Regions from separate parts of the Neobacillus sp. BP17 genome, predicted to be linked through region 3. Evidence: a T-box and tRNA genes for the amino acid it is inferred to sense, from the RefSeq annotation. Region 3 holds a T-box; the other regions hold tRNA genes.
The links. A T-box is a leader RNA that pairs with one kind of tRNA and senses whether it is charged. The one in region 3 lies ahead of ileS (isoleucine--tRNA ligase), so its partner is inferred to be a tRNA-Ile.

Region 1: it encodes a tRNA-Ile, which carries the amino acid that the T-box ahead of ileS (isoleucine--tRNA ligase) is inferred to sense. The anticodon was not compared.
Region 2: it encodes a tRNA-Ile, which carries the amino acid that the T-box ahead of ileS (isoleucine--tRNA ligase) is inferred to sense. The anticodon was not compared.

What each region holds. Positions count from the first base shown of each region.
Region 1 is NZ_CM184198.1:3,541,598-3,551,857, reverse strand. Features, by position in the region: gene AC4QJR_RS17145 (GntR family transcriptional regulator) at 1-381, opposite strand, end outside; gene AC4QJR_RS17140 (spore germination protein) at 705-944, opposite strand; rRNA gene AC4QJR_RS17135 (16S ribosomal RNA) at 1,423-2,960, shown strand; rRNA gene AC4QJR_RS17130 (23S ribosomal RNA) at 3,279-6,215, shown strand; rRNA gene rrf (5S ribosomal RNA) at 6,294-6,410, shown strand; tRNA gene AC4QJR_RS17120 (tRNA-Glu) at 6,450-6,524, shown strand; tRNA gene AC4QJR_RS17115 (tRNA-Val) at 6,564-6,639, shown strand; tRNA gene AC4QJR_RS17110 (tRNA-Thr) at 6,814-6,889, shown strand; tRNA gene AC4QJR_RS17105 (tRNA-Lys) at 6,911-6,983, shown strand; tRNA gene AC4QJR_RS17100 (tRNA-Leu) at 7,022-7,103, shown strand; tRNA gene AC4QJR_RS17095 (tRNA-Gly) at 7,143-7,217, shown strand; tRNA gene AC4QJR_RS17090 (tRNA-Leu) at 7,224-7,312, shown strand; tRNA gene AC4QJR_RS17085 (tRNA-Arg) at 7,330-7,403, shown strand; tRNA gene AC4QJR_RS17080 (tRNA-Pro) at 7,410-7,486, shown strand; tRNA gene AC4QJR_RS17075 (tRNA-Ala) at 7,504-7,576, shown strand; tRNA gene AC4QJR_RS17070 (tRNA-Ser) at 7,584-7,676, shown strand; tRNA gene AC4QJR_RS17065 (tRNA-Asp) at 7,836-7,909, shown strand; tRNA gene AC4QJR_RS17060 (tRNA-Phe) at 7,956-8,028, shown strand; tRNA gene AC4QJR_RS17055 (tRNA-Trp) at 8,042-8,115, shown strand; tRNA gene AC4QJR_RS17050 (tRNA-His) at 8,131-8,206, shown strand; tRNA gene AC4QJR_RS17045 (tRNA-Gln) at 8,224-8,298, shown strand; tRNA gene AC4QJR_RS17040 (tRNA-Cys) at 8,307-8,380, shown strand; tRNA gene AC4QJR_RS17035 (tRNA-Gly) at 8,392-8,465, shown strand; tRNA gene AC4QJR_RS17030 (tRNA-Ile) at 8,475-8,548, shown strand; tRNA gene AC4QJR_RS17025 (tRNA-Asn) at 8,558-8,632, shown strand; tRNA gene AC4QJR_RS17020 (tRNA-Arg) at 8,638-8,711, shown strand; gene AC4QJR_RS17015 (catalase) at 8,935-10,260, shown strand, end outside.
Region 2 is NZ_CM184198.1:5,331,349-5,341,608, reverse strand. Features, by position in the region: rRNA gene AC4QJR_RS26105 (23S ribosomal RNA) at 1-471, shown strand, start outside; rRNA gene rrf (5S ribosomal RNA) at 550-666, shown strand; tRNA gene AC4QJR_RS26095 (tRNA-Glu) at 705-779, shown strand; tRNA gene AC4QJR_RS26090 (tRNA-Val) at 819-894, shown strand; tRNA gene AC4QJR_RS26085 (tRNA-Thr) at 916-991, shown strand; tRNA gene AC4QJR_RS26080 (tRNA-Lys) at 999-1,071, shown strand; tRNA gene AC4QJR_RS26075 (tRNA-Gly) at 1,087-1,161, shown strand; tRNA gene AC4QJR_RS26070 (tRNA-Leu) at 1,168-1,256, shown strand; tRNA gene AC4QJR_RS26065 (tRNA-Arg) at 1,278-1,351, shown strand; tRNA gene AC4QJR_RS26060 (tRNA-Pro) at 1,357-1,433, shown strand; tRNA gene AC4QJR_RS26055 (tRNA-Ala) at 1,451-1,523, shown strand; tRNA gene AC4QJR_RS26050 (tRNA-Ser) at 1,531-1,623, shown strand; tRNA gene AC4QJR_RS26045 (tRNA-Met) at 1,784-1,857, shown strand; tRNA gene AC4QJR_RS26040 (tRNA-Asp) at 1,893-1,969, shown strand; tRNA gene AC4QJR_RS26035 (tRNA-Phe) at 2,015-2,087, shown strand; tRNA gene AC4QJR_RS26030 (tRNA-Tyr) at 2,102-2,186, shown strand; tRNA gene AC4QJR_RS26025 (tRNA-His) at 2,192-2,267, shown strand; tRNA gene AC4QJR_RS26020 (tRNA-Cys) at 2,284-2,357, shown strand; tRNA gene AC4QJR_RS26015 (tRNA-Gly) at 2,369-2,442, shown strand; tRNA gene AC4QJR_RS26010 (tRNA-Ile) at 2,447-2,520, shown strand; tRNA gene AC4QJR_RS26005 (tRNA-Asn) at 2,532-2,606, shown strand; gene AC4QJR_RS26000 (sulfite exporter TauE/SafE family protein) at 3,040-3,804, opposite strand; gene AC4QJR_RS25995 (hypothetical protein) at 4,007-4,270, opposite strand; gene AC4QJR_RS25990 (sigma-70 family RNA polymerase sigma factor) at 4,768-5,250, opposite strand; gene AC4QJR_RS25985 (DUF3870 domain-containing protein) at 5,884-6,213, shown strand; gene AC4QJR_RS25980 (CoA transferase subunit A) at 6,403-7,059, shown strand; gene AC4QJR_RS25975 (3-oxoacid CoA-transferase subunit B) at 7,061-7,723, shown strand; gene AC4QJR_RS25970 (thiolase family protein) at 7,723-8,913, shown strand; gene AC4QJR_RS25965 (aspartate aminotransferase family protein) at 8,901-10,260, shown strand, end outside.
Region 3 is NZ_CM184198.1:1,760,866-1,771,125, forward strand. Features, by position in the region: gene pgeF (peptidoglycan editing factor PgeF) at 65-892, shown strand; gene AC4QJR_RS08560 (YggS family pyridoxal phosphate-dependent enzyme) at 889-1,566, shown strand; gene AC4QJR_RS08565 (cell division protein SepF) at 1,578-2,039, shown strand; gene AC4QJR_RS08570 (YggT family protein) at 2,046-2,312, shown strand; gene AC4QJR_RS08575 (YlmH family RNA-binding protein) at 2,343-3,119, shown strand; gene AC4QJR_RS08580 (DivIVA domain-containing protein) at 3,207-3,722, shown strand; T-box leader at 3,772-4,013, shown strand; gene ileS (isoleucine--tRNA ligase) at 4,088-6,853, shown strand; gene AC4QJR_RS08590 (hypothetical protein) at 6,994-7,278, shown strand; gene lspA (signal peptidase II) at 7,383-7,892, shown strand; gene AC4QJR_RS08600 (RluA family pseudouridine synthase) at 7,864-8,775, shown strand; gene pyrR (bifunctional pyr operon transcriptional regulator/uracil phosphoribosyltransferase PyrR) at 8,963-9,505, shown strand; gene AC4QJR_RS08610 (solute carrier family 23 protein) at 9,678-10,260, shown strand, end outside.

The DNA of each region.
Region 1 (10,260 bases), 1.8 Mb from region 3:
TTTATTGTTCATTCTTAAATCTTCAATTATAGAAGTGACAAGTTCCTGAATTTGCGCATGGGACATTCCGACCACAAGAGATTCTGCGATAAGAGGTTTAAATGCCTCTTTCAATTTATCTCTTGAGGATGCGTTTAAATCTTGTGGAGACGAGATCACTGCTCCAGATTTAGGAGCAATGCGGATAATTCCTTTTTTCTCTAATTGGTGATAGCTTTTATTAACAGTATGCATATTGACGCCAAGGTCAGCTGCAAATGCCCTCACAGACGGCAGGGAGTCACCTGGCTGTATGGATCCTCTAGCGATTCCTTCAATTATTTGATTGGTGATTTGTTGGTAAATGGGAATATCGGAATCAGGTTCAATTCGAATAATCATGTTCTTTCCCTCCAATCTGTTCTATATATATTATAACACATCTGTTCTATTATATCTATAACAATGTGCATTGTCGTCTGAAAAGGAGCTCTGGCTCCCTGTCACCATACGCTTAATAGTGAGATATCCTGGATTTAGCTAGTACTTATTAATAGAATAATGGCGAAAGATATAAAAATGCACAGGGCTCAATTATGCTCTGTGCTTCTTTAACATTCTTTCCTGTTAAACTATTAAAAAAAGTCCACCAGGCGAACAATAACAGTCACTGTTCGCAAAAGGAATCTGCAAAGGAGTTATTACAAAATCTCGGACTATAACCATCATTGACTTTTGCTTGATGAAGATGGATTTTCATTTTGACCTTGATCACTTATATCGGAATCTTGAATCACCGTAATAATCAGGGAATGACTAGGTGAAAAATCGCCCATTGAAAAATTAGCACCAAATAATTTTAAGTTTGCAGTATGGCTATTGTGTAAGGTTCTTCCTATATTAATGCTTGCATTTTGTGCCATCCCGTTTACGTGCAGATTGAAAATATTAATTTGATTAGACATAAGAGCCTCCAATTAAATGTAGGTTAAGAGTGTTATATAAAGTATGTTAAAAAAGCATTAAAGAAATGGACAAACATGGAATTTAAAATATAAAGTGTTTATCTTATCTCTTCAAATCAATTCTATTGGGCGTATATACAGGACTTATCTATGGAAAATAATTTTCACTAAAGTTATTAGAGTATGATACTTTTAAAAACTTCTTTTATATTTAAACTTTTTTGCGAAAAGAAGTTGACTTACCTGCCGGTTATTTGTTATATTATTATTCGTCGCTGAGGCGGTTAAGTCAATTTTAAAAAGAAGTTGACTTCTGCGAGTCGAAGTGTTAAGATTGATTCCGCTGTCGCTAATTAAAGTGATATATTGTTCTTTGAAAACTAAACAAATAAAATCGTGCAAACAAACAATATTAATCGTGTTTCTTCTATTAATATAGGAAGAACATGAGCCAACGTAACAAATGAGCTAATCAACTTTCTTGGAGAGTTTGATCCTGGCTCAGGACGAACGCTGGCGGCGTGCCTAATACATGCAAGTCGAGCGAGACTTTTCGGAGTCTAGCGGCGGACGGGTGAGTAACACGTGGGCAACCTGCCTGTAAGACTGGGATAACACCGGGAAACCGGTGCTAATACCGGATAATCCTTTTCCTCTCATGAGGGAAAGCTGAAAGACGGTTTCGGCTGTCACTTACAGATGGGCCCGCGGCGCATTAGCTAGTTGGTGAGGTAACGGCTCACCAAGGCGACGATGCGTAGCCGACCTGAGAGGGTGATCGGCCACACTGGGACTGAGACACGGCCCAGACTCCTACGGGAGGCAGCAGTAGGGAATCTTCCACAATGGACGAAAGTCTGATGGAGCAACGCCGCGTGAGCGATGAAGGCCTTCGGGTCGTAAAGCTCTGTTGTTAGGGAAGAACAAGTACCGGAGTAACTGCCGGTACCTTGACGGTACCTAACCAGAAAGCCACGGCTAACTACGTGCCAGCAGCCGCGGTAATACGTAGGTGGCAAGCGTTGTCCGGAATTATTGGGCGTAAAGCGCGCGCAGGCGGTCCTTTAAGTCTGATGTGAAAGCCCACGGCTCAACCGTGGAGGGTCATTGGAAACTGGGGGACTTGAGTGCAGAAGAGGAAAGCGGAATTCCACGTGTAGCGGTGAAATGCGTAGAGATGTGGAGGAACACCAGTGGCGAAGGCGGCTTTCTGGTCTGTAACTGACGCTGAGGCGCGAAAGCGTGGGGAGCAAACAGGATTAGATACCCTGGTAGTCCACGCCGTAAACGATGAGTGCTAAGTGTTAGAGGGTTTCCGCCCTTTAGTGCTGCAGCTAACGCATTAAGCACTCCGCCTGGGGAGTACGGCCGCAAGGCTGAAACTCAAAGGAATTGACGGGGGCCCGCACAAGCGGTGGAGCATGTGGTTTAATTCGAAGCAACGCGAAGAACCTTACCAGGTCTTGACATCCTCTGACACTCCTAGAGATAGGATTTTCCCCTTCGGGGGACAGAGTGACAGGTGGTGCATGGTTGTCGTCAGCTCGTGTCGTGAGATGTTGGGTTAAGTCCCGCAACGAGCGCAACCCTTGATCTTAGTTGCCAGCATTTAGTTGGGCACTCTAAGGTGACTGCCGGTGACAAACCGGAGGAAGGTGGGGATGACGTCAAATCATCATGCCCCTTATGACCTGGGCTACACACGTGCTACAATGGATGGTACAAAGGGCTGCAAGACCGCGAGGTTTAGCCAATCCCATAAAACCATTCTCAGTTCGGATTGCAGGCTGCAACTCGCCTGCATGAAGCCGGAATCGCTAGTAATCGCGGATCAGCATGCCGCGGTGAATACGTTCCCGGGCCTTGTACACACCGCCCGTCACACCACGAGAGTTTGTAACACCCGAAGTCGGTGGGGTAACCGTAAGGAGCCAGCCGCCTAAGGTGGGACAGATGATTGGGGTGAAGTCGTAACAAGGTAGCCGTATCGGAAGGTGCGGCTGGATCACCTCCTTTCTAAGGATAATAGGAAAAGCGGAGGCGACTGTTCAACTTCGACAGACGTTGGAGAGCCGGCACTGCAAATCCCGGTTTTGGATTTGCGGGGACGGATCGAAACGGCCGAGAAGTTAGGAGCCGAAGCTAGACAAGCTGGACCTGTGAGCCAGACAAAACAGTTTGTACACGATCTTTGTTTGTTTAGTTTTGAGAGTACAATTCTCTCAAACTAATCGTTCTTTGAAAACTAGATAATCGTAATGAAGAAGCAAAGTAAACATCGAGTAATCGCCATTTTAGTTTTCTCTCTTATGAAGTTAAGAGAATAACCTTTTAGGTTAAGTTAGAAAGGGCGCACGGTGAATGCCTTGGCACTAGGAGCCGATGAAGGACGGGACTAACACCGATATGCTTCGGGGAGCTGTAAGTAAGCTTTGATCCGGAGATTTCCGAATGGGGGAACCCACTGTTCGTAATGGAACAGTATCTTTACCTGAATACATAGGGTATGGAAGGCATACCCGGGGAACTGAAACATCTAAGTACCCGGAGGAAGAGAAAGCAAACGCGATTCCCTGAGTAGCGGCGAGCGAAACGGGACATAGCCCAAACCAAGAGGCTTGCCTCTTGGGGTTGTAGGACACTCAACATGGAGTTACAAAGGAACGGGGTAGATGAAGCGACCTGGAAAGGTCCGTCAGAGAAGGTAAAAACCCTGTAGTCGAAACTTCGTTCCCTCCTGAGTGGATCCTGAGTACGGCCGGACACGTGAAATCCGGTCGGAAGCAGGGAGGACCATCTCCCAAGGCTAAATACTCCCTAGTGACCGATAGTGAACCAGTACCGTGAGGGAAAGGTGAAAAGCACCCCGGAAGGGGAGTGAAATAGTTCCTGAAACCGTGTGCCTACAAGTAGTCAGAGCCCGTTCATGGGTGATGGCGTGCCTTTTGTAGAATGAACCGGCGAGTTACGATCCCATGCAAGGTTAAGTTGAAGAGACGGAGCCGCAGCGAAAGCGAGTCTGAATAGGGCGAATTGAGTATGTGGTCGTAGACCCGAAACCAGGTGATCTACCCATGTCCAGGGTGAAGTCTAGGTAACACTGGATGGAGGCCCGAACCCACGCACGTTGAAAAGTGCGGGGATGAGGTGTGGGTAGCGGAGAAATTCCAATCGAACTTGGAGATAGCTGGTTCTCTCCGAAATAGCTTTAGGGCTAGCCTCACGTAGTAAGAGTCTTGGAGGTAGAGCACTGTTTGGACTAGGGGCCCTCATCGGGTTACCGAATTCAGACAAACTCCGAATGCCAAAGACTTATCCGTGGGAGTCAGACTGCGAGTGATAAGATCCGTAGTCAAAAGGGAAACAGCCCAGACCACCAGCTAAGGTCCCAAAGTATACGTTAAGTGGAAAAGGATGTGGAGTTGCTTAGACAACCAGGATGTTGGCTTAGAAGCAGCCACCATTTAAAGAGTGCGTAATAGCTCACTGGTCGAGTGACTCTGCGCCGAAAATGTACCGGGGCTAAACGTATCACCGAAGCTGTGGATTGACACCGTTGGTGTCAGTGGTAGGAGAGCGTTCTAAGGGCGTTGAAGCTAGACCGTAAGGACTGGTGGAGCGCTTAGAAGTGAGAATGCCGGTATGAGTAGCGAAAGATGAGTGAGAATCTCATCCACCGAATGCCTAAGGTTTCCTGAGGAAGGCTCGTCCGCTCAGGGTTAGTCGGGACCTAAGCCGAGGCCGAAAGGCGTAGGCGATGGATAACAGGTTGATATTCCTGTACCACCTCTTTATCGTTTGAGCAATGGGGGGACGCAGGAGGATAGGGTAAGCGCGCTGTTGGATATGCGCGTCTAAGCAGTTAGGCTGAGAGGTAGGCAAATCCGCCTCTCACATAAGGCTGAGCTGTGATAGCGAGGGAAATTTAGTACCGAAGTTCCTGATTCCACACTGCCAAGAAAAGCCTCTAGCGAGATAAAAGGTGCCCGTACCGCAAACCGACACAGGTAGGCGAGGAGAGAATCCTAAGGTGAGCGAGAGAACTCTCGTTAAGGAACTCGGCAAAATGACCCCGTAACTTCGGGAGAAGGGGTGCTTTTTGAGGTGAATAGCCTCGAAGAGCCGCAGTGAATAGGCCCAGGCGACTGTTTAGCAAAAACACAGGTCTCTGCGAAGCCGCAAGGCGAAGTATAGGGGCTGACGCCTGCCCGGTGCTGGAAGGTTAAGAGGAGGGGTTAGCGCAAGCGAAGCTCTGAATCGAAGCCCCAGTAAACGGCGGCCGTAACTATAACGGTCCTAAGGTAGCGAAATTCCTTGTCGGGTAAGTTCCGACCCGCACGAAAGGCGTAACGATCTGGGCACTGTCTCAACGAGAGACTCGGTGAAATTATAGTACCTGTGAAGATGCAGGTTACCCGCGACAGGACGGAAAGACCCCGTGGAGCTTTACTGTAGCCTGATATTGAATTTTGGTACAGCTTGCACAGGATAGGTAGGAGCCTGAGAAGCCGGAGCGCTAGCTTCGGTGGAGGCGTCGGTGGGATACTACCCTGGCTGTATTGAAATTCTAACCCGCATCCCTGATCGGGGTGGGAGACAGTGTCAGGTGGGCAGTTTGACTGGGGCGGTCGCCTCCTAAAAAGTAACGGAGGCGCCCAAAGGTTCCCTCAGAATGGTTGGAAATCATTCGCAGAGTGTAAAGGCACAAGGGAGCTTGACTGCGAGACCTACAAGTCGAGCAGGGACGAAAGTCGGGCTTAGTGATCCGGTGGTTCCGCATGGAAGGGCCATCGCTCAACGGATAAAAGCTACCCCGGGGATAACAGGCTTATCTCCCCCAAGAGTCCACATCGACGGGGAGGTTTGGCACCTCGATGTCGGCTCATCGCATCCTGGGGCTGTAGTCGGTCCCAAGGGTTGGGCTGTTCGCCCATTAAAGCGGTACGCGAGCTGGGTTCAGAACGTCGTGAGACAGTTCGGTCCCTATCCGTCGTGGGCGCAGGAAATTTGAGAGGAGCTGTCCTTAGTACGAGAGGACCGGGATGGACGCACCGCTGGTGTACCAGTTGTTCTGCCAAGAGCATCGCTGGGTAGCTATGTGCGGACGGGATAAGTGCTGAAAGCATCTAAGCATGAAACCCCCCTCAAGATGAGATTTCCCATAGCGCAAGCTAGTAAGAACCCTGAAAGATGATCAGGTTGATAGGTCAGAGGTGGAAGCGTGGTAACATGTGGAGCTGACTGATACTAATCGTTCGAGGACTTATCCTAATTTTAAGGTGAACTCTGAGTTTACAAACTTCTTCAGCATTATCTAGTTTTGAGGGAATGATACCTCACACAAAATAGTCTGGCAGCAATGGCGAGAAGGTCACACCCGTTCCCATACCGAACACGGAAGTTAAGCTTCTCAGCGCCGATGGTAGTTGGGAAACGCGTCCCTGTGAGAGTAGGACGTTGCCAGGCTAACCCTTTTGGGTTATTTTTTTCGTCAATATTTAATATGGCCCCTTGGTCAAGTGGTTAAGACACCTCCCTTTCACGGAGGTAACACGGGTTCGAATCCCGTAGGGGTCACCAAAGTTTTTTCATGCTAGTGAAAATAACTTTCATTATTTTGGAGGATTAGCTCAGCTGGGAGAGCATCTGCCTTACAAGCAGAGGGTCGGCGGTTCGATCCCGTCATCCTCCACCATATTTATCTTTCAAAGATTATGCCGGGGTAGCTCAATTGGTAGAGCACGACCGAATATGCTTCCTGAATGAACTTCAGCATACTGACCGAGCTGCTGCTTGGACAAGCTTTTTGAGGTCAGGATGACGGTAACAATACCAGCGTGTTCAAACTAAATATTTTTTCAAATTTTACGCCGGGGTAGCTCAATTGGTAGAGCAACTGACTTGTAATCAGTAGGTTGGGGGTTCAAGTCCTCTCGCCGGCACCATTTATTTTTTTTGCTTTTTTTGAGCCATTAGCTCAGTTGGTAGAGCATCTGACTTTTAATCAGAGGGTCGAAGGTTCGAGTCCTTCATGGCTCACTAGAGTTTTTTGCGAAAGCAAAATAACTATTAATATTGCGGGTGTGGCGGAATTGGCAGACGCACCAGACTTAGGATCTGGCGCCGCAAGGCGTGGGGGTTCGACTCCCTTCACCCGCATCAAAGTTTTTTGCAAGAGCAATATAACTTACAACCTTTGCGGAAGTAGTTCAGTGGTAGAACACCACCTTGCCAAGGTGGGGGTCGCGGGTTCGAATCCCGTCTTCCGCTCCAACTTACGCCGGTTTGGCGGAACTGGCAGACGCACAGGACTTAAAATCCTGCGGTAGGTGACTACCTTACTGGTTCGATTCCGGTCCTCGGCACCATTTAAATTAAATCATATGCGCCCTTAGCTCAGCTGGATAGAGTGTTTGACTACGAATCAAAAGGTCGGGAGTTCGAATCTCTCAGGGCGCACTTTAACGGGAAGTAGCTCAGCTTGGTAGAGCACTTGGTTTGGGACCAAGGGGTCGCAGGTTCGAATCCTGTCTTCCCGACCATGCTTCTAATAATATATGGGGTCTTAGCTCAGCTGGGAGAGCGCCTGCTTTGCACGCAGGAGGTCAGGGGTTCGATCCCCCTAGACTCCACTTATTCGGAGGAATACCCAAGTTTGGCTGAAGGGATCGGTCTTGAAAACCGACAGGCGGGTCATACCGCGCGGGGGTTCGAATCCCTCTTCCTCCTCCATAACTCGTAATCTATTCTTATTGTCGCGGGGTGGAGCACGTTCGAATATGCTTCTTCGAATGATCTACAGCGCAACGATTGAGCCGCTGCTTGAATATGCTTTCTGAAATCAGGGCGGTCAGTATCAAATCGTGGAGCATGCTCCAAATAGAAAACTCTGGTCCGGTAGTTCAGTTGGTTAGAATGCCTGCCTGTCACGCAGGAGGTCGCGGGTTCGAGTCCCGTCCGGACCGTACTTTTATCCCCAGTAGGTAACTACTGTTGATAAAGATTTTGTGTGGCTCAGTAGCTCAGTTGGTAGAGCAAAGGACTGAAAATCCTTGTGTCGGCGGTTCGATTCCGTCCTGAGCCACCTTTTTATATGGAGGGGTATAGTTTAAAGGTAGAACGAAGGTCTCCAAAACCTTTGGTGTGGGTTCAATTCCTACTACCCCTGCCAAATGATTCTATAATGGCGGTTGTGGCGAAGTGGTTAACGCATCGGATTGTGGTTCCGACATTCGTGGGTTCGATTCCCATCAGCCGCCCCATATATTGTATAAACCATTGGGCTATAGCCAAGCGGTAAGGCATCGCACTTTGACTGCGACATGCGTTGGTTCAAATCCAGCTAGCCCAGCCATACATAAAGGCAGCATAGCCAAGTGGTAAGGCCGAGGTCTGCAAAACCTCTATCCCCGGTTCAAATCCGGGTGTTGCCTCCAATTTAATAAATGCGGGTGTAGTTTAGTGGTAAAACCTCAGCCTTCCAAGCTGATGTTGTGAGTTCGATTCTCATCACCCGCTCCACATAAATATGGGCCTATAGCTCAGCTGGTTAGAGCGCACGCCTGATAAGCGTGAGGTCGATGGTTCGAGTCCATTTAGGCCCATCATATTGTTCCGCAGTAGCTCAGTGGTAGAGCTATCGGCTGTTAACCGATCGGTCGTAGGTTCGAGTCCTACCTGCGGAGCCATAAATGCGCCTTTAGCTCAGCTGGATAGAGCATACGCCTTCTAAGCGTAGGGTCAGAGGTTCGAATCCTCTAAGGCGCGTAAAAAAACAAAGTGAAAAACGCTTATCTAAGCGTTTTTTTTGTGCACATTTTTAGCAACCCCCACAATCATTTATGAAGAAATCCGGGGTATTTTGCTGGAAATGACTCGAACAATTACCTTTTGTAGGTGTTTTTTACCTGCTTTTCCAGCTTATTCTAACGCTGAATAAATTCACTTTTAAGAGGAAAAATAAGGATAACTTTTTTAGGGAGGACTTATTTTGACAGAGAACAAAAATGTGAATGCTTCAAATGAACAGGATGTAAATCGGGAGACGTTGACGACGCGCCAGGGCCATCCCGTGATAGATAACCAAAATATCCGTACTATTGGGAATCGTGGCCCAGCGACACTTGAGAATTACCATTTTATTGAGAAGATTTCCCATTTTGATCGGGAAGAGGTCCCAGAACGTGTGGTCCATGCACGAGGATCGGGAGCATTTGGTTATTTTGAAACCTACGGAAAAGTGGGCGATGAGCCGGTAGAGAAGTATACACGCGCGAAAGTGTTCTCTGGAGCAGGGAAAAAAACTCCGTTAATGGTGCGTTTCTCCACAGTGGCAGGTGGGAAAGATTCGCCGGAAACTGCACGTGATCCACGTGGTTTTGCGGTGAAAATGTATACGGAAGATGGGAACTGGGACCTGGTTGGGAATAATTTAAAAATTTTCTTTATCCGTGATGCGATGAAATTCCCTGATATGATTCACGCATTTAAAGCGGATCCAGCATCGAACGTCCCGAATCCACAGCGGATGTTTGACTTCGTTTCTCGTACACCTGAAGCAACGCATATGATTACATTCCTATTTTCTCCATGGGGGATTCCAGCAACATACCGCCATATGCAGGGCTCTGGTGTAAACACGTATAAATGGGTAAATGAAAAAGGCGAGGCGGTGTTGGTGAAGTATCACTGGGAGCCGAAGCAAGGAATTCGTAACCTAACACAAGAAGAGGCAAACTCGATTCAAGCAAAGAACGTTGGTCATGCGACACAAGATTTATATGAAGCGATTGAACGAGGAGAGTATCCAGAATGGGAGCTTTATGTTCAGATCATGTCTGATGATTACCATCCAGAACTGGATTTTGACCCACTCGATGATACAAAGCTTTGGCCAGAGGATCAGTTCCCATGGTTACCGGTAGGCCGCATGGTCCTTGATCGGAATCCTGTTGATTTTCACGCGGAAATTGAGCAAGCTGCCTTTGGTACAGGGGTGCTGGTGGATGGAATGGATTTCTCTGACGATAAAATGCTTCAAGGGCGTACGTTCTCTTACTCGGATACGCAGCGCTATCGGGTAGGTGCGAACTATCTGAGTCTGCCGGTGAACGCACCGAAAGCACCTGTTCGCACAAATCAGCATCGCGGCCAAATGGATATTCGTAACCCGAAAGAATCGGGAGAAAACCCACATATTAACTATGAGCCATCGATGCTCGGCGGATATACGGAAACAAATAGTGATAACCGTGCACCTCACCAGCCAGTATATAACGCAGCAGCCATGAGTGCGCCGATTGATCGTCCAAACAAC
Region 2 (10,260 bases), 2.2 Mb from region 3:
GATAAAAGCTACCCCGGGGATAACAGGCTTATCTCCCCCAAGAGTCCACATCGACGGGGAGGTTTGGCACCTCGATGTCGGCTCATCGCATCCTGGGGCTGTAGTCGGTCCCAAGGGTTGGGCTGTTCGCCCATTAAAGCGGTACGCGAGCTGGGTTCAGAACGTCGTGAGACAGTTCGGTCCCTATCCGTCGTGGGCGCAGGAAATTTGAGAGGAGCTGTCCTTAGTACGAGAGGACCGGGATGGACGCACCGCTGGTGTACCAGTTGTTCTGCCAAGAGCATCGCTGGGTAGCTATGTGCGGACGGGATAAGTGCTGAAAGCATCTAAGCATGAAGCCCCCCTCAAGATGAGATTTCCCATAGCGCAAGCTAGTAAGAACCCTGAAAGATGATCAGGTTGATAGGTCAGAGGTGGAAGCGTGGTAACATGTGGAGCTGACTGATACTAATCGTTCGAGGACTTATCCTAATTTTAAGGTGAACTCTGAGTTTACAAACTTCTTCAGCATTATCTAGTTTTGAGGGAATGATACCTCAAACAAAATAGTCTGGCAGCAATGGCGAGAAGGTCACACCCGTTCCCATACCGAACACGGAAGTTAAGCTTCTCAGCGCCGATGGTAGTTGGGACACGCGTCCCTGTGAGAGTAGGACGTTGCCAGGCAAGCCCTATCGGGTTATTTTTTTGTCAAAATATAATCTGGCCCCTTGGTCAAGTGGTTAAGACACCTCCCTTTCACGGAGGTAACACGGGTTCGAATCCCGTAGGGGTCACCAAAGTTTTTTCACGATAGTGAAAATAAGTATCATTGATTTGGAGGATTAGCTCAGCTGGGAGAGCATCTGCCTTACAAGCAGAGGGTCGGCGGTTCGATCCCGTCATCCTCCACCATATCTATCTTTCAAAGATTATGCCGGGGTAGCTCAATTGGTAGAGCAACTGACTTGTAATCAGTAGGTTGGGGGTTCAAGTCCTCTCGCCGGCACCATTAGTACGAGCCATTAGCTCAGTTGGTAGAGCATCTGACTTTTAATCAGAGGGTCGAAGGTTCGAGTCCTTCATGGCTCACTTTTAAAAATAATTGCGGAAGTAGTTCAGTGGTAGAACACCACCTTGCCAAGGTGGGGGTCGCGGGTTCGAATCCCGTCTTCCGCTCCAACATACGCCGGGGTGGCGGAACTGGCAGACGCACAGGACTTAAAATCCTGCGGTAGGTGACTACCGTACCGGTTCGATTCCGGTCCTCGGCACCATTAAGTGAATTAAATTCATTTGCGCCCTTAGCTCAGCTGGATAGAGTGTTTGACTACGAATCAAAAGGTCGGGAGTTCGAATCTCTCAGGGCGCATTTTACGGGAAGTAGCTCAGCTTGGTAGAGCACTTGGTTTGGGACCAAGGGGTCGCAGGTTCGAATCCTGTCTTCCCGACCATTCTTTAATTTTATAACGGGGTCTTAGCTCAGCTGGGAGAGCGCCTGCTTTGCACGCAGGAGGTCAGGGGTTCGATCCCCCTAGACTCCACTTATTCGGAGGAATACCCAAGTTTGGCTGAAGGGATCGGTCTTGAAAACCGACAGGCGGGTCATACCGCGCGGGGGTTCGAATCCCTCTTCCTCCTCCATTATCTTTATATATTGTTGTCGCGGGGTGGAGCACGTTCGAATATGCTACTTCGAATAAATCTACAGCGCAACGATTGAGCCGCTGCTTGAATAAGCTTTCTGAAATCGGGGCGGTCGTTATACTAAGAGCATGTGAAAACTTCAATTTTTTATTATCGTCGCGGGGTGGAGCAGTCCGGTAGCTCGTCGGGCTCATAACCCGAAGGTCGCAGGTTCAAATCCTGTCCCCGCAATTAAGTTATTTTCAAGCTATGCTTGAAAATACTCTGGTCCGGTAGTTCAGTTGGTTAGAATGCCTGCCTGTCACGCAGGAGGTCGCGGGTTCGAGTCCCGTCCGGACCGCCATTTTTATCTCAGTAGTTAATCTACTGTTTTTTATACATATTTTTAGGCTCAGTAGCTCAGTCGGTAGAGCAAAGGACTGAAAATCCTTGTGTCGGCGGTTCGATTCCGTCCTGAGCCATTTTTCATTTATATGGAGGGGTAGCGAAGTGGCTAAACGCGGCGGACTGTAAATCCGCTCCCTCAGGGTTCGGCGGTTCGAATCCGTCCCCCTCCACCATTATGGCGGTTGTGGCGAAGTGGTTAACGCATCGGATTGTGGTTCCGACATTCGTGGGTTCGATTCCCATCAGCCGCCCCATTTGATCTAGTGTTTGGGCAGCATAGCCAAGTGGTAAGGCCGAGGTCTGCAAAACCTCTATCCCCGGTTCAAATCCGGGTGTTGCCTCCAAATTTTTATATGCGGGTGTAGTTTAGTGGTAAAACCTCAGCCTTCCAAGCTGATGTTGTGAGTTCGATTCTCATCACCCGCTCCAAATTGGGCCTATAGCTCAGCTGGTTAGAGCGCACGCCTGATAAGCGTGAGGTCGATGGTTCGAGTCCATTTAGGCCCACTATATATTATTCCGCAGTAGCTCAGTGGTAGAGCTATCGGCTGTTAACCGATCGGTCGTAGGTTCGAGTCCTACCTGCGGAGCCATTTTTTTTTAACTAATCAACTTTCATTTAATAACAACCACCTTTAAAAAGTAACCATTTTTTGAAGGTGGTTTTTTTATGCCTTTCTCGGTTATAACTGAATGTTGATTTTACTGTGTTTGAACAATAAGCGGAAAAATTCCTTTTAAATTGCGAAATTCCCATATTTTCTCGATAATAAGGGAAGTTTTTCCGTCTAAATGATTCAAATCGTTGGATTTTGCCTTATTTAGAGCAGTTAAGCGGAATTTCTCCGCTTATATTGGCTTCGTAAGCCGCCTCTATATACAATAAGCGGAATTTCTCCGCTTATATCAGCTTCGTAAGCTTCCTCTAAATACATTAGGTCGGAATTTCTTTCTCATACCTACACGAAACTCACTAATAAGTTCATATAAAAAAAGCCAGCATATCAGCTGACTTTTTCACGCAAATTAGATTAACTTCAAACCACTTACAAAGATTAATACAGCAACTACGGTTCGCAGCGGTCTTGTTGGAACCTTTGCCGAAATGCTGCTGCCAATCAGTACTCCTGGAATCGAGCCCATAAGTAAATTCCCCACGAGCATATAGTTAACATTTCCATAACCGATATGAAGCATCCCTGCTACTGTAACCAAAAGAAACGCGTGAGTGATATCCGTACCGACCATCTCTGATGTTTTCATTCGATAAAGATAAATCATTGCCACAGCGAATAAAGAGCCTGATCCTAAAGAAGTGAGTCCAACGATAAAGCCAAAAAGGCAGCCAATTAAAATGGTTAGTGTTTTCTTTTCACTCAAAGGCTTCATTTGCCAACGATTGGGCCTTAATTTTTTCTCTACAAACGTTCTGATAATGATAGCTAGTGAGACAAATATCAATATATAACCGAGGGAATGCCTAATAATCTGTTCTTGATTGTGGTAATACGCTTCAAAATAGTGAAGGGAGCCAATCGCAATGACTGCACTAGGGATACTTCCCATCGCTAAATACTTCACCATCTGAACATTAACTGTTTTTTGCCGCCAGTGTTGAACAAGTCCGAATAGCTTTGTGATTGAATTATAAACAAGGTCTGTACCGACAGCAATGGAAGGATTGACCCCAATTAAAATTAAAACCGGGGTTAACAGTGCTGCTCCGCCGACTCCAGTCAACCCTACCAAAAAACCAACAAGTAAACCCATCAACGTAATCCCTATACTCATATCCGCACGCCCAATCAATTCCTAGTATTTATATAGGATTATATACATTTATGCGCGTCTTGTAAATAACTAACTGATTATTAGATTCTGATAATTATAACAATAGATTAGTAGATCACAGAATTGGTGATCGAATACAAGCATAAAAAAACTATGCTGTAAATTCAGCATAGTTTTAATAGTTATGATATGTAACGACTTCTTATGAAAATCCTCCGCCCATTATTAGCGCAACCCCTAATAAAATGACTAAGAGTAAGGCGATATATCCGATTATACTAATAATCGTAATAATCCAACCGATTACCTTTCGATCTGTTTTAATTAAGTAAATCCCTAAGGCAATCGCACCAAAAATGAAACCGAGAATTCCCCAAAGGACGGGGCTTTTACCATACTTACGAGAATCGATAACTAAATAAATGGTGATCACTATGTTTAAAAGCAATCCAAATGAACCTTCCAAAATACACTCCCCTTACGTTCAAAATTATATTCTAAAAATAAATTATACCAGAAAATTTTAACTAAATTGGAGACTTTTATTAAAAGAAACATCTTGAAGGATCTTGGGTCATATTTCAGCATTAGTAGAGCAGCTACACCGATTAATTTATGCTTACTTGTTTTTAATATGTTGCTTATTCCTGGAAGTTGTTATTCTTCATAAAAATGGTTATTCAGCAATGACAAATTTTGTAGAATAGAGGGATATTTCCTGCGGAATTTTTAAGCGAGGTTCGACAGACTTCACGTAGCTTTAGTGAGGGGAATTCGCTATTTTCAAGACTCTTGTCTGCTTCAATCAAACGATTGATTAGTTGAGAAATTTGGGGATGCTGGTGGAGGTTTGTCATGAATAAGAACTGGACACATGCAAGGACAAACCCAAAAGGCTTGTCCTTGGTAAGAAGACCGACACTAGGTAAAATTTCAAAAACAGGTAGGTAATGAACGAGCTCACTAATCCCTCACTATCTTTTTCAACTTTTCCCGAGCCCCGCTGCGCCAACTTTTCACGGCTGAGGGGGAGACATTTTCTAGCTCAGCGATTTCCTTGATCGATAGTTGATCACGGACGGTGTACAGGAGCCATTTCTGTTGGTTCGGTGTCAGTGATACACAGTAGGTCAACAGTGTTTCCTTCTGAAGTGGGTCATCAGAATGGGAATCCTCAACAAGGTCCCAGAACTCCTCGCCTGGGTGTACATTTCGTTCATGATCTTGGTGTGCTTTTTTTAACTCCATGAGAAGGCAGCCTTTGATGTAGGTGTAGGCATAATTGGTGAAGCTCCCTTTGTTAGGATCGAAGCGTTGGCTTGCTTCCCAAAGGCCAATGAGACTGTGCTGATAGAATTCATCATGGTTTTTGTAAAGATGGAGCGAGTTTATGATCTTGTGGAGCATGGGCTGGTACTGGTCGACTAATTGTTCAAAGCTTTCCAAGGGAGAGTCCTTTCAGAAAGCGCGCTTTTCTTGTATTCCCGGGTACTTCTACCATAACGGGAATGCATAATTGAATCGAACGGTGAAAATTCACTTTTGAATCGTTTTTTTGTCTATTTGAGGTAAAAAATGAAGGCAAATATGATTTTTGAAGGGGATTTTTGCTTTTTCAGCTGAATTTGGGGTGAATTACAAAAGGTTCTATTTCCCTTTTGAAAAACCTCTGCTAGGGATTTTTTGCAGGTAAGATGCAAAAAAAGAAGGTTAGTGCCAAGAAATTTGGCATATTTTCTCAAAAAAGGTGAGTAAAATAGCGTTTTTAATTTTGGCACAGAAATTGCAAATTTATAAGTTGAAAATAGTGAAAAGCACGTTCGTACATTTTTTAGGGGATGAAAGGAGAAATTCTATGCAGGCAGCAAAAAAATTCTTATTTTTCTAGAAGGAGTTTGAAGTCCAAGCGAGAATTAATTTTATGTGTGATTATCGTAAGCGCTTACTAGTAAAATTATGGTAACAAATTACTATTTCAGAAAATTATGAATTTTCTCATTGACATTATTTTTTCTGACCCATATACTCGTGTTAGAAAAAGAAAATGATCAGTTAGTTTTTAAAAGGAGGTTTAGGAGCATGCAAACACTGGAAACAGTCATTGTTACAGGATATGCAAAAGCTCCACAGGGAACTTCCATGTATGAAATGTATAAGCATGCGGGAATTGTACTCGAAGTGGAGCTGAAAGATCATAAAATTATCGGCGCCGAATTTACCTTCGTAACAGAACTAACGAAAAATTATTTTCAAAAACTGTTGATAGGTTACTGTCTTCAAGATGGTGTTGAGCAGCTGATTGAACGAATTCAAAGCTTTTATTTTGCTCCATCCCAGCAAGCGATCATTGTGGCTCTACAAGCTGCAGTTCAACGTTACTGGGATAACGTGAAGCAAATGAATATATAACGTTTGGTTATAATAAAGTGGGAGGATGACCTTCTCCCATGGTCTTATTAAAACCGAGCAAACATGGACTCTTTGTAAGGAATGTTCGTTTGAACGACATTCTTTATGCAGATCTATGTTTTGCTCGGTTTTTTATGTTTCCAAAGGGTTATAAACCACTAAGTGTCTATGGAGAGGAAGGGAAAAAGGATGAGCAAGCTGATTACATGCGAGGATGCTGTAAAAAAGGTTAAAAGCGGCTCACGAATTATGGTAGGGGGATTTGGACTTGTGGGAAGTCCGCTTAGTTTAATAGCCGCTTTGGCTCAGTCGGAAGTGAAAGATTTAGAGATTATTAGTAATAACCTTGGGGAACCAGGTAGAGGTCTTGGAGTGCTAGTACGGCAAAAACAAGTAAAAAAAGCGATAGGTTCTTATTTTACATCCAACCCAGAGGTGGTTAAATCCTATCAGGAAAAGGAAATGGACGTGGAGCTTCTCCCTCAAGGAACGATGTCTGAAGCTATTCGAGCGGGTGGTGCAGGACTAGGCGGGTTTTATACGCCGGTCAGCGTCGGAACAAAAATCGCCGAAAACAAAGAGGAGCGTATCCTTAACGGTAAAAAATATGTGTTCCAAGAGCCTCTTAAAGCCCACTTTGCTTTCATTAAAGCGAAAAAAGCGGATCAATTAGGAAATCTCATCTACAACCAATCGGCAAGAAACTTCAATCCGATGATGGCAACAGCAGCAGATGTGGTTATTGCAGAGGTAGACGAGATTGTGGAGGTTGGCCAAATTTCTCCTGAGGAAATTGTAACCCCTCATTTATACGTTGATTTTATCGTAGTGAAGGGAGGGAACTAGCATGAACGTGAAACAATACATTGCTGCAAGAGCGGCGAAGGAATTGAAGGATGGCGATATCGTCAATTTGGGAATAGGGATTCCAACGCTGGTGGCTGATTATATTCCATCCAATGTTAACGTTTTTTTACACTCGGAAAACGGCATCCTTGGAGTTGGCCCTACCCCTGATCCAGAGCATATTGACCAAAATCTTGTTAATGCAGGGAAACTGCCTGTCACCATTTTGGAAGGGTCATCCTTTTTTGATAGTGCTTCCTCTTTTGCGATGATTCGCGGAGGGCATGTAAGTGTTTCGATTCTTGGTGTGCTGCAAATCGATGCAAATGGGCGGATCGCTAACTGGGCCGTGCCAGGAAAAAGTGTTCTTGGTGTAGGCGGGGCAATGGATTTATTGGAAGGCTCCAAAAAGGTAATCGTAACAACGATGCATACGTCTAACCAGGGAGAGTCAAAAATCGTCAAGGAATTAACCTATCCGATTACATCGGAACGAATCGTGGATTTAATTATTACCGATTTAGCGGTTTTCGCTGTAAAGGACGATGGACTTCATCTTTTAGAGCTGTCACCTGGAGTTTCCCTTGAAGAAGTTCAACAGAAAACGGACGCACCTTTTCAAATTGCTGAATCTTTTAATAAAGGCAAAGAGGTGACCGCGTAGTGGTTGTTATCGTAAATGCATTTCGGACGGCTATCGGAAGCTTCGGTGGATCACTAGCAGATACGCTTCCAGAAGAGCTTGTCTCTCTCATCATGAAAAATAATCTTTCTGCTTCCGGTTATGGTGCCAATATTGTCGATGAAGTCATTGTCGGCCAAACAAAGCAGAGTGCACATGCGCCGAATATTGCTAGAGTCTCAGCATTACAGGCCCATTTTCCCGAATCGATTCCTGCATATACCGTTCATCGTCAGTGCGGTTCGGGCATGCAGGCGGTCATTAACGGAGCGATGTCGATTATGACAGGTCAGGCGGCCGTTGTTTTAGCAGGGGGCGTCGAAAGCATGTCACAAGCGCCTCATTATATGGTCGGCACTCGTTTTGGACAGAAGATAGGAGATCTAACCCTGTATGATTCAAATACGGAGAGTCAGCCAAAATCCCAGCCAGAGGAGATATATGGCCGTTTCACGATGGGGCAAACAGCCGAATGGCTGGCTGAAAAATATAGGATTAGCCGCCGTGAACAAGATGAATTTGCCTTCATGAGTCAGCAGAAAACGAAACGTGCCATTGAAATGGGCCATTTTGAAGAAGAAATCATTCCTGTTCCGGTAAAGGAAGGAAAAAAGGGAATCAGACATTTTGCGATCGATGAGCACCCAAGATTGACGGACATTGAAAAGTTAGGAACACTGCGTCCTGTGTTTCAAAAGGACGGTACGGTTACAGCCGGAAACTCCTCCGGCAGAAATGATGGGGCCTCGATGCTGCTGTTGATGTCAGAAGAAAAAGCCAAACAACTTGGAGTGGTCCCGTTGGCAAGGATTCGTTCCTTTGCTGCAGCGGGTGTATCACCAAAAGAAATGGGAATCGGTCCGGTCCCAGCATCGCAAATGGCGTTGAAAAAAGCCGGTCTTCGTTTGGAAGATATCGATTTAATTGAATTAAATGAAGCCTTCGCTGCTCAAAGTCTTGCTTGTTTAAAAGAATGGGGCATCAAAGGAGACAACGTGAATGTCAATGGAGGGGCGATTGCCTTAGGTCATCCACTGGGGTGCTCCGGTGCAAGAATCGTCACTACATTATGTCATGAGCTTGAAAAACAAAAACGCCAATATGGCCTTGCGACACTTTGTGTGGCAGGGGGATTAGGAATGGCAATGGTGGTGGAAAGATGGAGGGAATAAAAAAAGACTACGTGTTTCATCGGGATTTAAAAAAGGAGTATCCGATTATTACCCACGGTGAAGGGGTCTATCTCATCGATGAGAACGGGAAAAAATATTTGGATGCTTGCTCGGGTGCGGTGGCCGCTAACTTAGGCCATGGGATTCCTTCTATCGGCGAGGCCATGGCAGAACAAGCAAAAAAAGCGGCCTTCGTCCATACCATGCGCTTCGAGACGAAAGCATTGCATGAATTAGCTGAAACCATCGGAAAAATGGCTCCCGATGATTTAAATAAAGTGTATTTTACCACCGGGGGCTCTGAAGCCAATGAAAGTGCTCTGAAGCTGGCGCGGCAATATCATCGGGATGCCGGCAGACCCCAAAAACATATGGTAATTGGGCGATGGCAATCGTATCACGGGAACACCATTGGTTCTTTATCCGCCGGAGGAGACGTTAAAAGAAGACATGCATACACTCCTAATCTTTTAAACTATGCCCATGTCTATTCTCCGTACTGCCACCGATGTCCATACGATCGTCAAAAAGAGGATTGTCTCTCCAAACAAAACTGGACATGTGTGACGGATATTGAAAGAACCATTTTAGAGCTTGGTCCTGAGAATGTGTCGGCATTGATCGCTGAACCGATTGTCGGAAGCCAGCAAGGTGCTGTTCCACCGCCGCCGGGGTATTTTGAGAAAGTTCGCGAGCTGTGTGATCGTTACGAAATCGTCCTAATTATCGATGAAGTGATGACTGGATTCGGCCGTACGGGTACTAACTTCGCGACAGAACAAATTGGCATCACGCCTGATATCATCACATTTGGAAAAGGGGTATCAGCGGGATATGCACCGCTCGCCGGAATGATCGTGCATGATCGGTTAGTCAATGGACTCATACAAAACAGCGACGGGAAATTCATTCACGGTTACACCTATAGTGGGCATCCAGTAGCGGTTGCAGCAGGTCTTGCAGCATTGGACGTATATGAGCGAGAGATGGTGCTGGAAAACGTCAAAGAACAAAGTTACTACCTCGTCAAACGTCTTTTGGAACTGAAGGAAAAACATACTTATATATCTGATGTTCGCGGCAGAGGGCTTTTAATCGGGATGGAGCTTGTGAAGGATCGTGGACAGGATCTGCTGTTCGATCCATCTGAAAAAGCTGCTGAAAGATTGAATGGAATTGCCATGGAGCTCGGTGCGGTTTTTTATCCCGGTTCCGGTTCCATTGACGGTACAAAGGGGGAGCACCTCATCATCAGCCCTCCTTTAAATGTTACGAGAACAGAAATCGATGAGATTGTGAGAATTTTAGATGAATCATTCACGCTATTTAAAGGTCAATTAAGAAAGG
Region 3 (10,260 bases):
GTTTTTGCGGTGACCAAATTTTCTTTTCATGGTAAACTATAGAAAAAACATAAGAGGTATGAATATGGAACCCTTTGTTTTAAAAAATCAATCCTTTTTAACTATTGAAAATTGGGTAAGCAAATATCCAGGTTTAGTTGCAGGAATAACCACTAATAAGGGCGGGGTAAGCAAAGGGGATTACAAATCCCTTAACCTTGGTTTTCACGTTGGTGATATTCAAAGCGATGTTTGTTCCAACCGAGAAAAAGTTTCAGACCTGCTCACATTTCCACTAAAGTCCTGGGTCGGAGCTGAACAAACACATGGAATTCATCTGAAAAAAATTTCTAAACTTGACCGTGGCAAAGGATCCAATTCCTATGAAAATGCTATTAAAGATACAGATGGTTTTTATACGAATGAGGAGGGCGTCTTGTTAACACTCTGCTATGCCGACTGTGTCCCTCTTTTTTTTATTGCTCCTGAATCAAAAATGATTGGTGTAGCCCATGCTGGCTGGAAAGGGACTGTAGGTCAAATTGCAAGGGAAATGATCATTGCGTGGAAAAAAGAAGGAATTAACCCAGAACAGATTCTAGTTACAATTGGCCCATCCATTTGTGAAAAATGTTATATTGTTGATAAGTATGTGATAAACTTGGTCGAAAATACACTAGAAGATGTCGAAATTTTACCCTATAATTTAATTAAAGAAGGCCAATATTCCTTAGATTTACGTGAGGTAAATAGACAAATATTAATAAAGTCTGGTGTGCCGAATACGAATATCCAGTTGACAAACTTTTGTTCTAGTTGTGATAAAGAGTTTTTTTCCCACCGTCGTGACCAAGGGAAAACAGGAAGAATGTTAACTTTTATAGGCTGGAAGGAGACTACAGAACGTTTATGATGGTAGAAGCAAAATACGAAATAATAAAACAACAAATCATTGAGGCCTGCCTTCGAGTCAAGCGAAACCCTGAAGAAGTCAGGGTGATAGCGGTTACGAAATACGTTAGTACTGAGAGAGCGAATGAAGCACTACAAGCAGGAATAATAAATTTAGGTGAGAATCGGGATGAGGGACTCCTCAGGAAGTGGGAAGAACTTAGGGACAAGCCTGTTTGGCATTATATCGGTTCACTTCAAACACGAAAAGTAAAGAATATTGTTAATATTGTTGAGTATATCCATTCTTTGGACCGGATTTCTCTTGCAGAAGAAATTAATAAACGGGCAGAGCGTAAGGTAAAATGCTTGGTCCAAGTTAATGTCTCTGGAGAAGAATCCAAGCATGGCTTACCTGCTGAAGAAGTACTGACTTTTATTGAATCACTTCGTAAGTTTGAACACATCAGTGTTGAAGGTTTAATGACAATGGCTCCACTTACTGATAATGAATCGCAAATACGTAAATGTTTTCATAAATTAAGTGAATTTCGTAAACAAGTCCAAGCCTTAAATTTGGATTATGCTCCTTGCACTGAACTTTCGATGGGCATGTCAAATGATTTTGAAATTGCTATTGAAGAAGGGGCTACAATGGTAAGAATAGGCACTGCGCTTGTTGGTGAAGATGGTTAGGAGAGAAAATCATGACGATTAAATCGAAATTAAAAACATTTTTCTTTTTGGATGATGAATATGATGATAACAAAGTTGATTATCCAGAAGTAGTTGAACCACTTCCTGTAAAACAAAAGCAACAACCAGTGGTAAAGAACCAAAACGTCGTCAGCTTGCAAACCGTGCAAAAGGCTGCCAATTCCACAAAGTCATCCAAAGTAATTTTAGTTGAGCCACGCTCTTATTCTGAGTCAACTGAAATTGCTGATCATTTAAAAAGCCGCCGCGCAGTGGTCGTGAACCTGCAGCGAATTGATAGTGATCAGGGCAGACAAATTGTCGATTTTCTCAGTGGCGCTGTTTATGCAATTGGTGGAGACATTCAAAAGATTGGTTTTAGTATATTCTTATGTACACCCGATAATGTTGAGGTTTCAGGAAATATATCAGAACTTATTCCTGACTTTGAAAATCAAAATACGAGGTGGTAATGCTTAATGGCACTGGTTTTTAGTTTATTACAGAAGCTAATACAACTTTATTCGTATGCCTTAATTATATATATTTTAATGTCTTGGTTCCCAAACGCTAGAGAGTCATCTATTGGACAATTTTTTGCGAGGATTTGTGAACCATATTTAGAGCCATTTAGACGAATCATTCCACCGATTGGTATGATGGACATCTCTCCAATCGTTGCCTTTCTTGTTCTTAATTTTGCACAAAGTGGATTATCAAGTGTCTATCGTTTTCTTGTTTCTTAAGAATATTGAATCTAGGTTGTGTATTGAATTATGAATATTTATCAGCACTTTCGTCCAGAAGAGCGAGAATTTATTGATCAGGTGTTAAATTGGAAGAATTATGTAGACACACAATATACTCCTAAATTAACTGATTTCCTTGATCCAAGAGAACAGCATATTCTTAAAATGTTAATTGGTGAAAATGGTGATGTAAAATATAAACTTTTTGGCGGCGGCACGGATGTAGAACGAAAAAGAGCCTTAATTTTTCCAGATTATCTAACTTCGATTAATCATGATGAATTTCAAATAAGCCTTTTCAACATCCATTATCCAACCAAGTTTGTTACAATCGAACACCGACAGGTATTGGGTACGCTTATGTCCTTAGGCCTAAAGCGGGGGAAATTTGGGGATATCATCATTATAGATGGGAAATGCCAATTTTTTGCTGCAAAGGATATTAGCGACTATATATTAAGTAACGTTGAAACAATTGGCAGGGCAGGCGTAAAACTAACTGAAACAGATATAGAAAATGCACTTTCCACCAATGAAAAATTGGTGGAAAGTGATTTAACGATATCTTCTTTGAGGCTTGATACTGTGATTTCAGGAATTTATCATGTGTCACGGCAGAAATCACAACTCTTTATTCAACAGGGACTCGTGAAGGTGAATTGGACATTAATTGAAAATCCATCATTTGAATGCGGTGTGGGTGATATGATTTCTGTTAGAGGTAGTGGCCGAGCAAAAATTCTTGCCATTGAAGGGAAAACAAAAAAAGAAAAATGGCGACTAAATGTCGGAAAACAAAAATAAGTACAAAAATAAAGAAGGAAATTCGATGAATGATGTCGAATTCTTGCATATACATATAGAATTAGAGATTGTATGGAGGTGGCATTGATGCCGTTAACACCGTTGGATATTCACAATAAGGAGTTTAATAAGGGTTTTAGAGGATATGATGAGGATGAGGTAAACGAGTTTCTCGACCAGGTTATCAAGGATTATGAATTAGTACTTAGAGAAAAAAAAGAATTAGAAGAACGCTTGAATGATATGAATGAGCGACTTGGTCACTTTGTTACAATTGAAGAAACTTTAAATAAATCAATCATCATTGCGCAAGAAGCGGGTGAGGATGTTAAAAGGAATGCTCAAAAGGAAGCAAAGTTGATTATTAAGGAAGCGGAAAAAAATGCGGATCGGATTGTCAATGAATCACTTTCAAAAGCAAGAAAGATTGCTCTTGAAATCGAGGATTTAAAAAAGCAGTCAAAAGTATTCCGTACACGTTTTAAAATGTTGATTGAGGCCCAGCTTGATATGTTAAATACCGATGATTGGGATCACTTATTAGAATATGAGGTAGATGCAACAGAACTAAAAGTTCATGAAGAAGAAGATTCATTAGCTTGACGAAAAGTGTTTTTATAGCATATAATTTCTTAACAGTTATAAAGAATGGTCAATGACGATGATAGGGACAGTATAATTTTTCTAGGACTTTTTTAGCGAGTCAGGGGTGGTGGAAGCCTGGTAAAGTTGAAAAATTGAAGATCACCCTTGAGTTCCAAAGCTGAACTTCCTAATTTAAGGCTAGTAGGCTTAGGCGTGTTATTCACGTTACGAATGCTAAAGAGGATAGTCGATTTGATTCGAACTATCTATCAGGGTGGTACCGCGGGATAAAACCTTCTCGTCCCTATTTTGGGATGAGAGGTTTTTTTTATTTGTCTATTGGCTATTCTGTTATATGAAGAGGATTACAGGAGGAAGAAAAAATGGAGTATAAAAATACGTTATTAATGCCGCAAACTGAATTTCCGATGCGTGGCAATCTTCCACAAAGAGAGCCTGAGATTCAGGCAAAATGGGAAGAGTTGAATATTTACAAAAAAGTTCAAGAACGGACCAAAGGACGTCCGATGTTTGTATTACATGATGGTCCTCCATATGCCAATGGTGACATCCATATGGGGCATGCCCTTAATAAAATTTTAAAAGATATGATTGTCCGCTATAAATCCATGAGCGGTTTCCATGCACCATACGTACCAGGCTGGGACACACATGGTCTACCAATCGAGCAAGCGTTAACGAATAAAGGTGTGAAACGTAAAGAAATGACGGTTGCAGAATTCCGTCAACTTTGTACTAAGTATGCACTCGAGCAAATTGACAATCAGCGTGAACAATTTAAACGTCTGGGTGTCCGCGGTGACTGGGAAAACCCTTATATTACCTTAAAACCTGCCTATGAAGCACAGCAAATTAAAGTCTTCGGTGAAATGGCTAAGAAAGGTTATATTTATAAAGGACTTAAGCCTGTCTATTGGTCACCATCAAGTGAATCTGCACTTGCTGAAGCAGAGATTGAATACCAAGACAAAAAATCCGCTTCGATTTATGTAGGCTTTAAGGTGAAGGATGGAAAAGGTGTACTAGATGCAGACACCCAAATTATTATCTGGACAACAACTCCTTGGACAATTCCGGCGAACTTAGGTATTTCTGTACATCCGGAACTAACATATGTTGTGGTTGAAGCAAATGAAAACAAATATCTAGTTGCTGAGGCTCTTCTCGAATCTGTTTCGAAGGAAATTGGCTGGGAAGAATTAACCGTTGTTAAAAAGGTAAAAGGAAATGATTTAGAGAATATTTTAACTGTCCATCCGCTTTATGGCCGGGATTCATTGGTGATGTTAGGAGAACATGTAACAACAGATGCAGGTACTGGCTGTGTCCACACAGCACCAGGTCACGGGGAAGATGACTTTTACGTAGGCCAAAAATATGGTTTAGATGTCCTATGCCCTGTTGATGATAAAGGTGTGATGACGAGTGAAGCGCCAGGTTTTGAAGGGTTATTTTACGATAAAGCTAATAAACCAATCACACAAGCATTAGAAGATGCAGGTGCATTGCTCAAACTTTCGTTTATTACCCATTCTTATCCACACGATTGGAGAACGAAGAAACCGGTAATCTACCGAGCGACAGCACAATGGTTTGCATCTATTAAAGATTTCCGTAATGAATTACTAGATGCAGTCAAGGAAACAAAATGGATTCCTGCTTGGGGTGAAACACGATTATTTAATATGGTTCGTGACCGCGGTGACTGGTGTATTTCTCGTCAACGTGTCTGGGGAGTACCAATTCCTGTTTTCTATGCAGAAACTGGCGAAGAAATCATTACAGATGAAACGATTAATCATGTTTCAGATTTATTCCGTGAATTTGGTTCGAATGTATGGTTTGAGCGTGAGGCAAAAGAATTACTACCTGCCGGCTTTACCCACCCAGGAAGTCCAAATGGTATATTTACTAAGGAAACAGATATCATGGATGTGTGGTTTGATTCAGGATCTTCCCATCAAGCTGTTTTGCTTGAAAGAGATGATTTAGTTCGTCCAGCTGATCTTTATCTTGAAGGATCGGACCAGTATCGAGGCTGGTTTAACTCGTCATTATCTACTGCTGTAGCCGTGACAGGTGAAGCACCATATAAAGGAGTATTAAGCCACGGTTTTGCGCTTGATGGAGAAGGCAGGAAGATGAGTAAGTCCATTGGGAATGTCGTTATCCCTGCGAAAGTCATGAATCAGTTAGGTGCAGATATTTTACGCCTTTGGGTTGCTTCAGTTGATTATCAAGCGGATGTTCGTGTTTCAGACGCAATCTTGAAGCAGGTCGCAGAGGTTTATCGGAAAATTCGTAACACCTTCCGTTTCTTATTAGGAAATTTAGCTGATTTTACTCCAGCAAATAAAGTGCGATATGAAGATCTCCGTGAAGTCGACCAATTTATGCTCGTTAAATTAAATAAGTTGATTAAAAATGTTCGCAATGCCTATGAAAACTATGAATTCGCAGGCATCTATCATGCGATTAATAATTTCTGTACTCTTGATTTAAGTTCATTTTATTTGGATTTTGCGAAAGATGTTCTTTATATTGAAGCGACAGATAATCATGAGCGACGTGCAATCCAGACGGTGTTATACGAATCGCTGCTTGCTTTAACAAAATTAGTTTCACCAATTCTTTCACACACTGCGGATGAAGTTTGGAATTTTATCCCTGATGCAACCGAAGAAAGTGTCCAGTTAACAGATCTACCTGAGTATCAGGAACTACCAAATGCTCAAGCTTTAGAGGAAAAGTGGACTGAATTTATGATTCTTCGTGATGATGTGTTAAAGGCACTTGAGGAAGCACGTAATCAGAAAGTGATTGGGAAGTCATTAACTGCCAAAGTTACACTTTATGTTAATGAAAAATCAAAAGCGTTATTAGACTCAATTGAAGAAAATATGAAACAGCTCTTTATTATCTCAGGCTTTGAAGTGGCAGGAACCTATGAGGAAGCCCCTGATAATGCAATTAAATTAGAAACTGCGGCTATTGTTATAACTAAAGCCGAGGGTGAAACATGTGAGCGTTGCTGGATTGTAACACCAGAAGTAGGTCAAGATCCAGAACACCCAACACTTTGCCCACGTTGTGCTGAAGTAGTAAAAGCTAACTATACTCATAATTAATCTGAAAGCCCTGTGCTAATGCATAGGGCTTTTAAATTTTTCCTTCTCCGTTAATTGTTGTAGTTGTTGTCAAATGTTTTTCCGAGTCGGTTATTGCTTGGCGGAAATAATAAGACAAATAAAACACGGAGGTAACAACTATGAATGCCACGCAGGAACAGCTGTTTTTGGAACTCCGTCATACGAAAGAAGAAATTGAATATTCGTTAAAAAACAAACCAAAGCAGGATTGGTTTACTGCCGTCTTAGAAGAGGAATTATCAGATATTAATACTGCAATTCGAAAACTTGAAAATGGAAACTTTGGGCAATGCGAAATCTCTGGAGAATTTTTGCCTAATGAATTATTACAGATGATTCCTACTATAAAGTCAGTAAAGGATTCAGAGTACTTACTGCATTATTACAAAAAACCGATTTACTAATCATTTTCATCAAGTTACATTTTCGTTTCGCGATAAAGTGTGCTAAAATGCTTAAGAAGTATGATAAGCGAAAGCTTCTAGACTGATTAGTTTAGTCTAGGTTGATGTGGGGGTATTTCTTAGTGTTTTATTACTTAATCGCACTTTTTGTTATTTTATTAGATCAAATTACGAAATGGCTTATTGTAAGCAAAATGTATCTAGGAGAAAGTATTCCTATCATTGATAATATTTTCTATATTACTTCTCATCGAAATCGTGGTGCGGCGTGGGGAATATTACAAGGACAAATGTGGCTATTTTACGTTATTACGATAATTGTTATCGTCGGCATTATGTATTATCTGTACAAAGCTGCAAGAGGGAAATGGATGCTTGGTGTATCTTTGGCATTAATGCTTGGAGGAGCGATTGGAAACTTTATTGACCGTGTCATTCGCAAGGAAGTTGTTGATTTCATTCATACGTATGTTTTTGGCTATAATTTCCCTGTCTTTAACATCGCGGATTCAGCGTTAGTTATTGGGGTCATCTTGTTAATGATTCAAATGTTGCTAGAAGAGAGAGAAACAAAGGAGAAATCATATGGAGAAAATGGAACACATCATTCTTGAGGAGCAAAAAGGGGATCGAATTGATAAGGTGATCTCTGGTCTTGATGAGGAATGGTCAAGAACTCAAGTACAGCAATGGATTAAAGAAGGCAATATTACGGTGAACGGACAACAAATTAAAACAAATTATAAATGTAGCTTGAACGATCAAATTGAAATTACGATACCGGACCCTGAAGAGTTAGATGTGGTCCCAGAAGATCTTAATTTAGACATTTACTATGAAGACAGTGACGTTTTGGTGGTAAATAAGCCCAGGGGTATGGTCGTTCACCCCGCACCGGGTCACATGTCAGGAACATTGGTCAATGGATTAATGTTTCACTGTAAGGATTTATCAGGGATTAACGGTGTGTTAAGACCTGGTATTGTTCATCGAATCGATAAGGATACGTCCGGCTTATTAATGGTAGCTAAAAATGATTTGGCTCACGAGAGTCTTGTCAATCAGTTAGTGGCCAAATCCGTTACCCGTAAATATAAAGCGATTGTACATGGAGTCATTCCCCATGATTTTGGAACTGTTGATGCTCCACTTGGCAGGGATACTAAAGACCGGCAAAGCATGACCGTCGTTGATCATGGCAAACATGCGGTCACACACTTTCATGTGCTTGAACGATATAAAGATTTTACATTCGTAGAATGTCAATTAGAAACCGGCAGAACACACCAAATTCGTGTTCATATGAAATATATTGGCTACCCGCTTGCTGGAGATCCAAAATATGGACCGAAAAAGACACTCGATATAAACGGACAAGCATTACATGCAGGTGTGCTTGGTTTTAACCACCCTAGAACAAACGAATATCTAGAATTTGAAGCACCACTGCCAGAAGATATCGAGTCATTACTCAATCAGCTTCGAAATAATCGTTGACATAGTCGGTGATTTGAAGTAAGATGATTTTAGCTTAATAAGCCTTTAAATCAGTCCCGTGAGGCTGAGAAGGAAACGGTTAAGATAATGGGGGGTAACTATACCCAATATCTGTAAATTAACTTGTTAACCTCTCGCCAAAATTGGGTGAGAGGTTTTTTATTTTTACAAAAGAAGAAGGTGTAGTATGAACCAAAAAGCAGTTGTCCTTGATGAACAATCTATTGGCAGGGCCCTAACAAGAATCGCCCATCAAATTATTGAAAAAAACAAAGGTATAGATGATTGTATTTTGGTTGGTATTCGAACGAGGGGCATATATTTGGCCAATCGACTTGCAGCCAAAATTGAAGAAATTGAGGGGAAAGCAATAGCTGTTGGGGAGTTAGATATTACCCTTTATCGAGACGATTTAACAAAGAAAACTGATAATCAAGAACCACTGGTTAAAGGATCTGATATTCCGGTGGGGATAAATAATAAAAAAGTGATACTGGTTGATGATGTTCTCTACACGGGGAGAACAGTCAGAGCTGGACTGGATGCCTTAATGGATATAGGACGACCTGCGGTCATTCAACTGGCGGTTTTAGTGGACCGCGGACACCGGGAACTTCCCATCCGAGCAGACTATGTGGGAAAAAACATTCCTACTTCAAGTGAGGAAAAAATTGTTGTTCAATTAGCAGATGTGGATCAGGTCGATCAAGTCAGTATTTTTGAAAAATAAATAGTTACCCTTTTAAAAGTAGTCCTGTGAGGCTGACAAAGGGGAATATGCCGAAATATACTTATTTAGGCATGTCCATACCCTCTTTGTACCCTCACGGACAAAGAGGTTTTTTTTATGAAAAAAATAAGATACTAAAGAAAAGCAATATAGCAAAATGGGGGAATTCACAATGAACAATAAACCTATCCTAGACGTAAAAGAGATTCCTAAACCCTTCCAATGGATTACATTAAGTTTACAGCACTTATTCGCCATGTTTGGAGCCACAATATTGGTACCATACCTTGTTGGATTAAGCCCGGCGATTGCACTTATATCAAGTGGACTTGGCACATTAGCCTTTCTATTACTAACTAAATTCCAAGTTCCAGCTTACTTGGGCTCATCCTTTGCCTTTATTGCACCTGTAATTGCCGCTAAAGCAGCTGGGGGACCAGGCGGTGCCATGGTCGGTACATTCATCGCAGGACTTGTATACGGACTGGTTTCACTAATCATCAGCAAGGCAGGTCATCGCTGGATTATGAATCTTCTCCCGCCAATTGTTGTTGGACCAGTTATTATTGTCATCGGATTAGCTCTATCTGGAACTGCTGTGAATATGGCGATGAATAATCCTGTGAGTGGAAAATACAGCATGCTTCATTTTTCGGTAGCCCTTGTCACGCTAATAGCAACAATTATCTTTTCGATATATGCAAAAAAAATGTTAAGTATGATCCCAATCTTAGCAGGGATTATTGTCGGATATA